DNA from 2 places in the Phosphitispora fastidiosa genome. Region 1 is predicted to be linked to the other one. Evidence: riboswitches for the same ligand, from Rfam matches in the RefSeq annotation. Region 1 holds a riboswitch; the other holds the start of a gene.
What was found. A riboswitch is a leader RNA that binds a small molecule or an ion and turns the genes downstream of it on or off. The one in region 1 is predicted to bind cyclic di-GMP.
Positions count from the first base shown of each region.

Region 2: linked by a shared signal. The riboswitch ahead of Ga0451573_RS17885 (tetratricopeptide repeat protein) and the one ahead of Ga0451573_RS16295 (hypothetical protein) in region 1 are both predicted to bind cyclic di-GMP.

Region 1 covers NZ_JAHHUL010000021.1:48,473-55,752, reverse strand. Annotated here, with positions in the region: gene Ga0451573_RS16310 (EAL and HDOD domain-containing protein) at 1-494, shown strand, start outside; gene Ga0451573_RS16305 (DUF2726 domain-containing protein) at 521-1,039, shown strand; gene Ga0451573_RS16300 (hypothetical protein) at 1,052-1,267, opposite strand; cyclic di-GMP riboswitch class I at 1,451-1,537, shown strand; gene Ga0451573_RS16295 (hypothetical protein) at 1,684-2,097, shown strand; gene Ga0451573_RS16290 (hypothetical protein) at 2,070-2,387, opposite strand; gene Ga0451573_RS16285 (hypothetical protein) at 2,541-2,756, opposite strand; gene Ga0451573_RS16280 (stalk domain-containing protein) at 3,029-4,087, shown strand; gene Ga0451573_RS16275 (copper amine oxidase N-terminal domain-containing protein) at 4,111-5,286, shown strand; gene Ga0451573_RS16270 (DNA polymerase III subunit alpha) at 5,513-7,280, shown strand, end outside.
Region 2 covers NZ_JAHHUL010000027.1:22,396-29,675, reverse strand. Annotated here, with positions in the region: gene Ga0451573_RS17895 (glycosyltransferase family 4 protein) at 1-89, opposite strand, end outside; gene Ga0451573_RS17890 (carbohydrate-binding protein) at 607-969, opposite strand; gene Ga0451573_RS17885 (tetratricopeptide repeat protein) at 1,052-2,023, opposite strand; cyclic di-GMP riboswitch class I at 2,164-2,253, opposite strand; gene icd (NADP-dependent isocitrate dehydrogenase) at 2,327-3,622, opposite strand; gene nifV (homocitrate synthase) at 3,738-4,871, opposite strand; gene Ga0451573_RS17870 (S1 family peptidase) at 5,081-6,100, opposite strand; gene gatB (Asp-tRNA(Asn)/Glu-tRNA(Gln) amidotransferase subunit GatB) at 6,458-7,280, opposite strand, start outside.

The sequences.
Region 1 (7,280 bases):
CAGCCGCCTTTGGTTTCAGAAGTAAAATAACTTCGATTAAGCATGCTCTGGTGATGCTTGGGATACGGGAAATTAAAAAATGGCTGTCATTAATTGCATTAAAAGGCATGGTCGAAGATAAACCTAATGAAATACTGACCAGTTCAATTATCAGGGCTCGGTTTGGCGAATTGATCGGACAGAAATGCGGTTTAGCGGACCGGAGTTCGGATATGTTTCTGGTTGGCATGTTCTCCATGATTGATGCCCTTATTGGCAGGCCGATGGCAAAAATTTTAGCTGAACTTCCGGTCTCTGACGATATTAAAAAAGCCTTGTTGGGTGAACAGCATCGCTACAGGGAGATTTTTGAACTGACTGTATCATATGAAAAGGGTGACTGGGAGAGGTTTTCTTATTTTGCATCCCGGATAGACCTGGATGAAAAAGAGATCCCCCGATTTTATATGATGTCTCTGGAATGGGCTAATGGTTTTAATCAAATAGGAATTTAAATTTTATTATTATTAGGAGGGACTGTATGGCAGGGTATGTTTTACTGCTGGTGGTACTGGCAGCAACAGTTTATCTGGTCAAAATTAATAACCGGGCGAATACTATAGCCCAGGAAGGGAATACAGATGAAGATGTTTATGAAATACGTGACAGCCTGTTAAGTGATGTGGAAAGGGATGCTTACATTAAACTAAAGAACATATCAGCCAGGTATCAATGCACTGTATTTCCCCGGGTCGGGCTTCCCAGTCTGGTGGAGATACCAAGGGGTACCGATAACTGGTTGAGCTTCTGGAACCGGATTAATTACAGGTATGTCGACTTCGCAGTCTGTAAGGCAGACAGCTTGGAGCCGCTGGCAGTAATTCAGCTGGATGATTCCGCTCAAAAGGATGCCAAAATTGAAAAAGATGATTTTGTTGAAAAGGTGCTGAAGCAGGTCGGACTGATCGTCCTCAGTATTGACGTTTCCGGATTAGGGGAAGACGAATTAGCTGCTAAATTAGAACCGCTGCTAAATTCTAAGGGAAAAGAGGGGGGTTGAACCCCCTCTTCTTTATTTTCCTGTAAGCATATGAATCTTTGATTTCTCCTTAAATATGTCATGAACTGCCTGGGCGATCATATACCCTACACTTACTGCGCCAATTATTGCATCAGCTGCTGCATTTACGTCCAGATTAAGGTTTTTACCGAAGAATGTATGCAATGTTAGTACTATCAAGGTAAGCAGGGCAACAATGAATTTCTTATAGCCATCGATTTTATTCATATTATTAGCCCCCTTTCAGCCCTTCACTCAACACATTATATTCGCGGCAGTATTCACTTGTTACTTGCTGCATTTTAACCCCTAAAAACCGCATTTTAACCCCTGAAAACCGTATTTTGAGCCGTTTGGCAGGAAAATGAGAATTAATGTTGAAATGAGAATTAAGGAGAAATAAGAAACAAGTTAATATTTTGGCAAACCCAGCGAAAGCCGGGGACGCAAAGCCATGGGTCTAAGGTGATTTTTCACTAGGACTGCCAGGTTGCCGCTCAAGCGAATTACCCCTTTATTCATGGCGAAAAAAGGGGTTGTTATTTTCTTATAGCGGCTCACCGACTTAAAATAGTACGCATTAGCGTAATAAAGATATGGTGAAGTGCTATGCTGACTTAAAGTTAACATAGGGAGGGATATGTATGCATTTTTCGGTAGGAATCTGGGATACCCTGTTTGGGGAAAGGATTCAGCTTGAGATTCCCGACAGTTGTGGGAATACGGTAAGGCGGTCGGTGACAAAAAAGTGGTTTGAGTTGATGAAAAACCAGGAAAGTATACTCAGTCTCTATAAACAGGTCCTCCGTGTTCATATGCTTGATGTTGTTAAGGGATACCGGGTCCTGTACTGGGTTGTCGGTGAAAACATTGATGAAGCAACAGCCAGGATGTTTATGAATCAGGATACGGGGGATATTTATGCAATATATTATTATGAACAGGATGAACCCAAAACTGAAGTGCTAACCAGAAAACGCTGGGATATAGCATACAATAAGATCTATGGGGAATCAGCCGAGGTAGAAAATCAGGTTATCTCGCCTTCCACCTCATAATTAATATAATGGCTCACCGTAAACCTGTTTGCCAGGATATAACTCCTGTTGATCAGAGGTACTTCCCCCACAACCCGGCCATCTTCAGCAAGCACCGGGTATATTGAGAGTTCAATGGGCTTTTTAACTGGTCTGGGGGGCCGGCCTGTTGACATCAGGTGATTGAATAGCCTGATATAACGGTCATCAACAAGGCGGCCGTGACCAAGAAGTTCTCCTTCAGGTGAAATAACCGGATACAATTTTGAGTTCTCCCATTTCAAACAGTTTTTTTTCTGAACAGATGACATGTGATAGCCCCCCAAGGTTTCTATAATCTATCTGTTCGTCAGGCTGGCAATATTTCCTTTACATTGACTGAAAAACAAGAAAACTGACTCCGAAAAAGTTATCTTCGGTGTCAATTTTCTTGTTCAAAGGGGGCACACCCCCGATAACCCGGATTACGGGCTTATTTTTATTGTTTTTCCCTGCCTTCCCTCCAGTTCCCGAGCCTTTTCAGCCGCTTCCATAGGAAGTTTTCCCATTACCACGTGTTCTGCCGCATTATCGAATCTCATCACAATCTTGTCCCCTGGTTCCAGGGCGAGCCTGTCCCTTACTGCCGGCGGAATGTCAATACTGTTATCCTGGTTCACTTGCACAATGTATTCTGGCATCTTCAATCCTCCTCTAAGTTTTCTTTAGAAATATAACCTTAAACATATAATGTAAAATGTGGGCGGTAAATATGCATTCCTGTCAGCATACGCGCCTGGCGGGGAGAACACAGTAATTATTACAAAAACAATACCCAATATTCATAAAAACACAGCAATATCCACAAAAACAATCGCAATATCTTGATAGCATTTATACTTATCAAAATAGTACAATGACTTTAAGTGCAGATTTGTTTTTTCTGTAGAAAACTGTTCGGAAAGGGGGTGTGATGATGAAACAGAGACAGATGTCTCTTTGTACATTACTGGTTTCAGGCATAATGTTATGTAATATGTTCTTTTTCACACCTGTATCAGCGGCTCTTACCTTTCCTATAAAGTATGATCCAATCATCGAGGATCCCTCATTAATAATTGATAATCCTATAATTGATAACCCTATAATTGATAACCCTATAATAATTGACGATTCACTTATCCGTGGGCCTCTAATTGTTGTACCTGCCGCACCATCTGATTTAATAATCGGGGCAACTACTTCCACTGAAATAACCATAGAATGGAGTGACAACTCATCTAATGAAACAGGTTTCACGGTCGAACGGAGGACCGGCAGCAGTAACTGGAGCCAGGTGGGGGAGGTTGGACCAGATGAAACCTATTTTACCAGTGACGAACTTTCTCCTGAGCGGACTTACTACTTCCGGGTTGCAGCATACAACAGTGCCGGCACTTCAGGTTATTCCAACCAAGTATACGGCACTACCGACCAGCCGGCTCCGGTAACAAATATCTATGAGGATAACTCTGAAACAATCATAAATGAAACAGATATAACAAATGAGGCTAATACAACGGTAAATATAAGTGACAGCACAATTACCAACAGCAATATTGCCAGCAACAACCAGGTTAACCAGACAACTACAGTGGCCAACTATAATTCGGCCAGCACGGCTGTCGAGTATGTGAAGATTGTTGTCAATGGTGAGCAGATGAATCCCGGTGATGCCCCGCCATTTATCAATAAGAACAACCGGGTAATGGTCCCGTTCCGGGCCATAGCCGAAAAGTTGGGTGCAGCGGTCCAGTGGGACCCTAGGGAAAGAATTGCCGCTCTCAGCCAGGGGCAGAGAGTTGTCCGGGTTCCTATCGGACAACAGGTTATCGAAGTGGACGGAAACGTGCAGGCAATGGATACCCTGGCTGTTATTAAATCTTCACGTACATATATACCGGTCCGGGCTGTAAGTCAGGCGCTGGGAGCCACTGTGGAATGGGATCAGGCCAACAAAACTGTGATTGTTAAAACGGGTGCCGGGCTGTAAGAAGAAAAAGGGAGATGAAGGTATTGAACAAAAAGGTTTTAAAGAAGAGGGTTCTAAGCCTGGTTTTGGCGCTGGCTTTGGTTATTTCCTTTGCAGTTATGGCCTATGCTGAAGAAACAATTGGTCCTGTTCCGGGAGTTACCGGAGATATAGGAGCAGGAACTACTAATACAACGATCAACAATAACACCACAACCGATAATACCTCGAACATAAATATTAACATATCAGGGAATACCACCATAAATAACAGCAATATCGGCAGCAATAACCAGGTTAACCAGCAGAATACGGTGACAAATACAAATACGGTAACAGTAAAGAAATATGTTACCGTAAATGTTAACGGCGTACCCCTGGAAGCGGATGTCAAGCCGTTTATCAACCAGGACAACAGGACAGTGCTGCCCTTACGGGCGATTGCTGAGGCCTTCGGAGCAGAGCTCCAGTGGGACCCTGCTGCGCAGACAGTTTTACTTACCCTTGGCGACCGGTCTGTAAGGCTTAAAATCGGTGATAAGACCTTTGAGGTTAATGGTCAGGTATTTACCATGGATACCACTGCGTTTATTGAAGGCGGCAGGACATTTCTTCCTGCCAGGGCCATCGCAGAGGCATTGGGATTGACAGTTGGCTGGAATGCCGAAACCGATACAGTTGATATAACTGCACCGGACCAGCCCAACAACGGAACCCAGCCTGCTGCCCCTCCGGCAGCAACACAGCCTGCAAACCCGCCGGCTGCACAGGTGGAAGATACCTCCTGGCAGAATATTTTCCCACTTACGGCTCATAACCGGAATGATAAAATAGACGATGATTCTGACCAGCACATGGAGTCCAATGCTACTCTAAATAGTGCAGGATTTTTACAGGTGACCACCCGGACCTGGACAGATGCCAGGACGTCCGGATTTACCGGAGGAGTTGCAGTAGGTCTTCTTGATGCCAATAATGTTATTATCTGGGTTTCATCACAGCAGAGCTATGGAGTAGATGGTTCGTGGATAGGCACAAATGACCGCACGGAAAACTGGAGTGCAACTGTCCCTCAGGATAAACTGAAAGTAGGGGTTAAGCTTCTTATAGTACATGATCATGCCGGCAAGAACCGCCTGGTAGAGTTTGTCGGCGGGGTCGGTGAAGCAGTTTCAGACGGCGTTGACCTGCTTACACCTGACCTTCCCTGGCCGTTCTAAAATTAGTACGGCAATCGGGCTTCACTAAACTAAAAGTAAGATCTGATCCCGGATAAACCCAAAAGAGCCCTCCTATGGTAAAATAAAAAACTACTATAGGAGGGCATTTGTATGTGGAAACAGACAAAAACATAAACCTGTAGAGGAAATAATACTTTTTAGAGCGAATTATAAGTCAGGGAATTTTACTCTCAAGATATGGCGATTTTAATGGAGGCCAATAATTATGCAGGATTTCGTTCATCTTCATGTACACACCGAATACAGCCTCCTTGACGGGGCGGCCCGCATCAGGGAACTGGTTGCCCTTGCCGCTGAAAGGGGTATGCCGGCGCTGGCCATTACCGACCATGGGGCTATGTTTGGGGTTATCGATTTCTATAAGGCGGCTCACAAAGCCGGCATAAAACCTATCCTTGGCTGTGAGGTCTATGTGGCACCAAGGTCAATGGAGAATCGGGAAGCGGGTAAGGATGATGCCAATTACCACCTGGTCCTTTTGGCTGAAAACGAGACAGGCTACCGCAATCTGCTGAATATAGTTTCCTGTGCCTATACCCATGGCTTCTATTATAAGCCCAGGACCGATAAGGAAGCCCTAAGGAAACACGGCCAGGGGCTGATTGCCCTGAGCGCCTGCCTGGGCGGGGAAGTTGCCACCGCAATCAAGAATTCGCAGTTTAACCTGGCCAGGGAAGCAGCCAGGGAGTATGAAGACATATTTGGCAGGGGGAACTTTTTCCTTGAAATGCAGGAACACGGCTTGGAGGGTCAGCGGGCGGTAAATGCTGAGCTGGTTAAGATAAGCCGCGAACTGGGGATTCCTCTGGTGGTCACTAATGATATTCATTATGTCAAAAAAGAAGATGCCGAGGTCCAGGATGTACTCCTCTGTATTGGAACCGGAAAGACCTTGGGGGACACAGACCGCATGGACTTTGGGACTCAGGAGTTCTATTTCAAGGATGCTGCCGAGATGCGCCTGCTTTTCGGAGAATACCCGGAGGCCCTGGCCAATACGGTGAAAATAGCCGCAAGGTGCAATGTTGCGCTTGACTTTGAACATACTTACCTGCCTGATTACCGGATTCCCCAAGGCCATACTGTGGAAAGTTATCTGGAGGAATTGTGCCTCAAGGGGCTGGCTGACCGTTATCCCGGGGCCGGGCCGGAAGTCAGGGAGAGGCTGGATTATGAGCTTAAGGTAATTGCTGACATGGGGTTCCCCGGTTATTTCCTGATAGTATGGGATTTTGTCAGGTTTGCCAGGGAGAACGGAATTCCGGTAGGTCCGGGGCGCGGCAGCGCTGCCGGGAGCCTGGTCGCCTATGTTCTGGGGATTACTAATGTTGACCCACTTAAATATGACCTACTGTTCGAGCGGTTTCTGAACCCCGAACGGGTGTCCATGCCTGATATCGATATCGACTTTTGTTATGAAAAACGGGAACAGGTCATCCGTTATGTGGTTGAGCACTATGGGGAAGACCGGGTGGCCCAGATTATCACCTTTGGTACCATGGCAGCCCGTGCTGCCATCAGGGATGTGGGCAGGGCGCTGAATATGCCATATGCCGATGTGGACCGGGTGGCCAAGCTGGTGCCTGCGGAACTGGGCATCACCCTTGACCGGGCGCTGGAGAACGGGACTGAACTGCGTCAGCTTTATGACATTGACCCCGGTGTGAAGAAGCTGCTTGATATGGCCAGGGCTATAGAGGGTATGCCCAGGCATGCCTCCACCCATGCCGCCGGGGTGGTGATCGGGAAAGAGCCGCTGACTGCCTATCTGCCCCTGTACAGGGCCACTGACGGTCTGGTGGCAACACAGTTTCCCAAGGATACTGTGGAAGAAATCGGGCTCCTGAAAATGGATCTGTTGGGTCTGAAGACCCTGACCATAATTGATGATGCCCTGACAGTTATCAAACACACCTTAGGTGAGGAGATAGATATTGACAGCATCCCCATGGATGACCCGGCTGCCTTTGAGA
Region 2 (7,280 bases), on a different contig from region 1:
GCAAGAGCCTTGGACAGGTGATACACATGCTGGGCCAATCCCCCAACGTTTTTGGGAGGGTACTCCCAGGATAACATCAGTACCTTCATCTTTGAACTCCTCCTTATTTCCTCTCCAGCTTATTTTACCTTAGGAGTAAATCCTTTATTCTCTATGGTGACGTATAGTATAGATTTTTCGCACTACCGCAGAAATTCTCGTACAATACGCCACCAAATTAGTAAAATTAAGGCAGGTAATTTCCCGAGTAACTTGGGAGATTACCTGCCGGTTATGATTTTCATCACCTAACCACCTTAAAAACAGGCTTCGGCGAAATACCCGCTTCTCTATATCTGGCAGTATGCCAGGGCTGTTTTTTGGAGCTGTTTAGCAGCTTATTAAGATAGGGGCAGATGTGTTCTGAAAGGCGGTGTCTGTCGTCAACCGGTCCAAACCCGCTTTAGTGGGTTTGGGTAACCGGTTGAGATGTCGGGGGCCCCCCCAATCCGTCGAAACCCCGGCCTTTTTAAAAGCCCGGGGTTTCGGTAACGGATTGGGGGCCCGCCGTAAGAACACATCTGCCCCTATTTACATTGCCGTTAAATAGCTCCAAAAATTACAGCCCTAATACTGCTTCCCGTCATGAATCTCAAAACTCCAGTTATGACCCCAGTTATTATCCCAGTGCTCCGCCCCATCCTTAAAACAGAAGTTTAATCTGGTAGCATCATCGGCATGCAGGGTTTGTTCCCAGCCGCGCCCGGTGCGTAGCATTTTCAGGTCTTTTATCCCATGCCACTGATCGTGAAACCCAAAACCGGCATGTAGATAAACATCCTGTGCTCCGGATCTTGACAGGAGGCCATCATATATAATATTAACGTGCTCTCCAAGGGTGATGGGAGTGGGATAAACATTGACACCGCTAACGTCATGCATGCCATCGGAACTGCTATGGCTCACATGGTCATAATCTAAATGGTCCATCAAATTTCCCCCCTAATATTTTTCTGTAATTAGTATTCATATACCAGGGGGTTTTTATATGTGGTAAATAATACAGCTAAGATTATTCACCCGAAAGCTTCACGATTGATTTTACAATCGGGTCAATCTTTTGAAGGTTGTATTGGGAGTTGAGCTTGAACCCTCCTGCCAAGAGCCTTTCAGATGCATTCCGGGATCCAGTCCGCACTTGGTCTATGTAGGTCTGAGCGCTCATATTGTTGACATTAGGGTCTTTTACCATAAGGTTATTTGCCGCTCCTGTAACGCCATTATAAAGATTCAGTCCCAGGGCCTTGTCTTTTTCCTCTATTACCTGAGCGCTGTGAAAAAGCTGAATCAGTGTCTCTGACTGGGGATAAAAGGCCCGGTATATATTGTAGGCCTCATCTTTTCTGCCTGAAAGATAGAGCGCCCAGGCGTAAGATTCGGTGATATCCTTGTCTCTAAACTGGGAATTATAAAGTTCCCCAAGAAGCCCGAGACCTTGATTCATGTCACCTGTATCAATTTGTGCCTTTGCCAGCGCCAGTTTCTTGAAAGGATCTGAAGGATCGATATCAAAATGGGCTTTTGCGGTTCTGACATATCTTTCTTTTTCAGTATTGTTTAGTCCCTCAAGGTGATATTTAAAATCATATGCTGCACTCAATACCTCATACAATTTTTCTTTGGCAGCATCGTAACCGTAGGCATCATATACTGCACTGTTCACAGAATCCGCGTTGCCCTTATGCTCCTTCTGAACCATTTCATAAGCTGCTTCACCCAGGTTAATAGCCTCATTCCATCTACCGGCCATAATCTGGTCAACCACCAGATTGATTTCGCTATCCAATTCTTTTTGCAGCGCTTCCCGGGACTTGGCAGGGGCCTTAACTGCAGACTTGTTTTGATAGACTTTGTCCGAGACAGTTTCCGGCTTTTCCCGGGAAGGAAGTATGGAACTCAATTTGGACAGGTTAAAAGAACAGCCACTGACAAATACAAGAGATGTCAACAATACCAGACCCAAGACAAATGGTTTCCTTGTCATTAAAAAGTACCCTCCCTCGATCTTTTAATTTCTCCGGCAGCCCTTCAGGGTTTTTGGCAAAAACTCGTCCTAAAAATAAGGAGACCAGTCTTCTCGGAAAAAGACCGAAGAAAGACTGGTTTGCTTGTAAACCGTTAAACTTCGGTAACCCGGCTGTCCTTTAATAAACATACCTTATAGGACCCGTGGCTTTGCGTCCCCGTCTTGCGAAGGGTTTGCCCTGTCGGTTTTAAAATTCTGTTATTAAATATATCGTCAAATATTTAGGCTAACATTAGTGTTTTCAAAACATTTCTCCTAAAATTACAGATTCTTTATCAGCTCATCACCGAATTCAGAGCACTTTACTTCAACTGCCCCATCCATCAACCTGGCAAAATCATAGGTGACGACCTTGCTTTCAATAGTTTTTTCCACTGATCTGTAGATGAGGTCTGCAGCCTCCTGCCACCCCATGTATTCCAGCATCAGAACCCCCGAAAGCAGCAGAGAACCCGGATTGACCTTGTCAAGACCGGCATATTTAGGGGCTGTGCCATGGGTTGCTTCAAATACCGCATGACCCGTCATGTAATTTATATTTGCCCCCGGGGCAATACCGATGCCTCCCACCTGTGCTGCCAGAGCATCGGAAATGTAGTCGCCGTTAAGGTTCAATGTGGCAATGACATCATACTCTGCCGCCCTTGTCAATATCTGCTGCAGGAAGGCATCAGCAATAACATCCTTGACAATAACCCTGCCGTCTTTTTCAGCTTCGCTCTGAGCCCTGTCGGCAGCTTCTTTGCCCTGTTCAGCGCTGATTCTATCATATTGGGTCCAGGTAAATACCCGGTCACCAAACTCTTTTTCCGCAACCTCATAGCCCCAGTTCTTGAATGCCCCTTCGGTAAACTTCATAATATTGCCCTTATGTACCAGGGTCAGGCTCTTACGATTGTGCTTTATGGCATATTCGAGACCGGCCCTCACCAGCCGTGCTGTACCTTCTTTGGAAACAGGCTTGATGCCAATTCCTGAGGTTTCCGGGAACCGGATTTTTTTCACTCCCATTTCTTCCGTAAGAAAACGAATTACCTTCTTGACTTCATCACTACCTTCAGCCCATTCAACACCGGCATAAATATCTTCTGCATTTTCACGGAAGATAACCATATCCACAAGCTCGGGATTTTTCACCGGAGAAGGAACCCCGTTATAGTACCTTACCGGCCTAAGGCATACGTATAGGTCGAGTCCTTGTCTCAGAGCAACGTTAAGGGAACGTATCCCTCCCCCAACCGGAGTCGTCAGTGGTCCTTTGATGGCAACAATATACTCCCTGATTGCAGTCAGGGTGTCATCCGGCAGCCATTCACCCGTTTGGTGAAACGCTTTTTCCCCGGCAAGCACCTCAAACCACGCGATTCTCTTTTGGCCTCCATATGCCTTGTCCACCGCAGCATCAAGCACCCTTGATGCCGCAGCCCAAATATCCGGACCTGTCCCGTCCCCTTCAATAAATGGAATTATGGGATAGTCAGGAACAGTTAAGCAGCCGTTCTGAAAAATAATTTTTTCTCCTTCTTTTGGCATGTCATAATTACTGAATAATGCCACAACCTCTCACCTCTTCATCTTTGTCTGTAAACGGGTAATTGACCCTTTAAACATTTTACCCTATATTGCTGATTATTTCCACTAAAAAAGAAGACGCCTCAATGGAGGCATCTCTTTACACCTGGGAACCATACACATCCTCATAGATATATATCAGCTCTTTATCAAACAGCGACCTTTTAAGGTCAACTGCAGTAGAACGAACCCTTCGCAGCAGTTCATTGGCCTCTTCTTTGGTAAGATGAATCCCATATTCAGCGAATTTCACTATCAGGGACTTGGTACCTGAGTGCTTTCCTATGATAATCTGTCTTTCCAGACCTACGTCCTCCGGCGCAAAAACCTCATAAGTCAAGGGGTTTTTGATGGCCCCATCTGCATGTATCCCCGATTCATGGGCAAACATGTTCGAACCCACTATAGCCTTCCAGGCAGGAAGTTCCCGTCCTGAAGCCAGAGAGACATATTCGGCTACCGTCCGGAACATCTCGGTCTTGAAGCCCAGGTCAATTCCACCTATATGCTTTAAGGCCATGACGACTTCTTCAAGTGCGGCATTGCCCGCCCGCTCACCCAGTCCCAATACCGTAACCCCGGCATGTGTGGCTCCTGCCTTAATGCCGGCCAAGGTATTGGCTGTCGCCATGCCAAAATCATTGTGGGTATGCATTTCTACTTCCAGGTTCGTGCTCTCTATCAGGGTTTTAACCCGGTCATATGTGATGAAAGGGTCAAGAATCCCGATGGTATCACAATAGCGAAGCCTATCCGCTCCTGCCTTTTTGGCTTCGGCGGCAAAACGAATCAGAAAATCCATGTCGGTCCGGGAAGCATCTTCAGCGTTAACCGAAATATACAGCCCTGCCTTTTTTGCAAACTTTGTTGCCTGGATCATATTTTCCAGGACCCGCTCCCGAGTTGTCTGAAGTTTATGCTGGATATGTATGTCTGATGTCGAAATCGATATTGCCACTGCATCTACACCGCAGTCTATACTGTGCTCAATATCTGAAATGACCGCCCTGTTCCAGCCCATAATGCTTGCCTTAAGACCGAGTTTGGCGATATCCGTGATAACCTTTTTTTCATCCCCGCCCATTACCGGTACCCCGGCTTCAATCTGGTGGACCCCGATTTCATCCAGAAACTTGGCTATTCTTATTTTTTCCTTGTTTGCAAATACCACACCGGCAGTTTGTTCTCCATCGCGCAGTGTCGTATCAACTATCCTGATATTCTGCTCCGCCACATGTTTCCACCTCTTCTTTCGCTGTCTGTTTAGCTGCAGCCCATAATTTTATGTATTGGTCCTTTTTTAAGAGAGCCATTTGTTAATATTTTACCATGAAAGGCATTAATTGAGAAGTAAAAAATCTGCCGCATCAGCATTTTATGCCGAGTCACTCTTTTAAATAAAAAAATTGGCCCCTTTTGCCAGGAACCAATATATACAATTTCTTAAAAAGTTATATCCATTTTATCCATCACATTTTGTATTTTGTTAAATACTGTCACTTTATCTGAGCCGGCGAACAAAAGTCCAACCGCCCGGCGCTTATCATCAACTCCCAATGCGCCGCTGTCTCCTCCCTGTGACATCTCACTGGCCAGTATCTGGTCGTGAAACTCCGCCTCTGTACCGTCTCCCATTTCAACTGATACAGTTGCATTGACAACCTTTACTGTCCCCTTGGTTACTCCTGTTGTGCGACCGCTTTTTATGATAGTCATACCGGGTTCAGCTTCCGCCACACCTGTTATTTTGCCTATCTCTAGAAGCTCAGCATTAAGCTTTTTCGGGTTTTCCGGTTTAGCTAATGCAGCATCTATAGTATTCCCGGTACTTGATTCGCGCAAAAACTTGACTACATAATGCGGCGCCATAAACCGGCATGCCACATTTGCCCAGAACTCAGCAGCCGCGGCCTTAGGGCAAGACGATTGGTTAAGCGTCTTATCTACCGGCTGAAACCGATGCAGCCGGCCAATCAAGTCCTTATCCATCAGCCCTCCGTCATGGGGCCCGGGGAGAAGTATCGGGTCTCCGATCTTAGCCCGGTTATCCCTGCCGTTACTTGAATTGGCCAAAACATGGTTATTGGAAAGTATCAGCAGTTCTCTTGTTTTCCGATCTTTAACAACAGCGCCAAAAGTGCCGGCAGTAATTTTGTAATGGCCGATGCTCATTCCCGGCTGGGCCGGACCGCCTCTTTTGGTGCGGTCAATAGCGCCCAGAAGACGGATATCACCAACCTCAATTACATCTGTAACAACCCCATCAATATCTTTGGGTACAATGTGCTGAGCCTCAAGCTCATTTTCGGGGAACTTATGCCTTACCAGGACTACAATACCCTGCTTAGGCTCACCCGTTGAGGCGCGAACAGTTTCCTTATATCCGACTCCCACTCCTACCACATTTTTCATTGCCAGCAGCTTGTTCCGATGCTTGTCAAGAGCGGAACGAATCTTTTCCACACAATTTCCTCCTCTCTACTCTTAACCTGAAATTCAATACATTATATGCAGAACAGGTTTTTTGGGGAATTAGAAGGAAGAAAAAAGTAAAACCGCCTTCAGGCGGTGGCAAAAGAGCGGGCATAAAATTCATCTAACTGTATAATAATGTTACCAAAAGGTATAAGGAGGTAAGGTTCTGAATGCGGAGTACTTTTGTCAGGTTTGGCGTTGACCGCTGTCCGGCCACCAAAAATTATTCCAGCGAGTCCTTTTGTCATCAATGTGACTTCCTTTGCAAAGAAAAAAAAGGGCAGTGTGAATGCTCTTTTTCCCAGTTCGGCAAGAAAGGGGAGAGCAACACAAGCCACCCTATTACTACATTTTATCCCTAAGCAGTTGATTAACCACACCCGGATTTGCCTGGCCTTTGGTTGCCTTCATTACCTGACCTACCAGGAAACCAATGGCCTTGTCTTTTCCGTTTCTAAAATCTTCTACCGACTGTGGGTTCTTGGCAATAACCTCATCTATAACAGCCGCAATGGCGCCTGCATCACTAATCTGCTTCAAGCCTCTGGCCTCAATTATCACTGAAGGCCGTTCCCCCTTTTCCTGCATGCCTGCAAATACATCCTTGGCTATCTTTCCGCTGATATCACCACTGTCAATAAGTTCAATCAGTTCGGCAAGGTTAGCAGGCGGTATGGGGAAATCAAAATCGGCCACACTCATTCCGGAGGTGTTGATATATTTCAGCAATTCACCCATCACCCAATTGCTCAGGGCCTTGGCATTAGCGGTGTATTTCAGTCCCTCATCAAAGTAGTCGGACAGTTCCTTAGAGCCCGTAATCACTTCCGCATCATACAGAGGTAAGGCATAATCTCTGGCATATCTCTCTTTGCGGGCATCCGGCAGTTCCGGAAGTGTCTGCCTGATTTCTTCGATCCATTGTGGGGAAATCACCATGGGAACCAGGTCCGGATCGGGAAAATACCTGTAATCATGGGCTTCTTCTTTACTGCGCATTGAGAGAGTAATTCCCCTGGCCTCGTCCCAGGTTCTTGTTTCCTGGATTACTCTGCCCCCGTCCTCAAGCACTTCAATCTGCCGTTCAGCTTCGTATTCCAGGGCCTTCTGGAGCGCCCGGAAGGAATTCATGTTCTTTAGTTCAGTCCTTGTCCCAAACTCTTTTTGT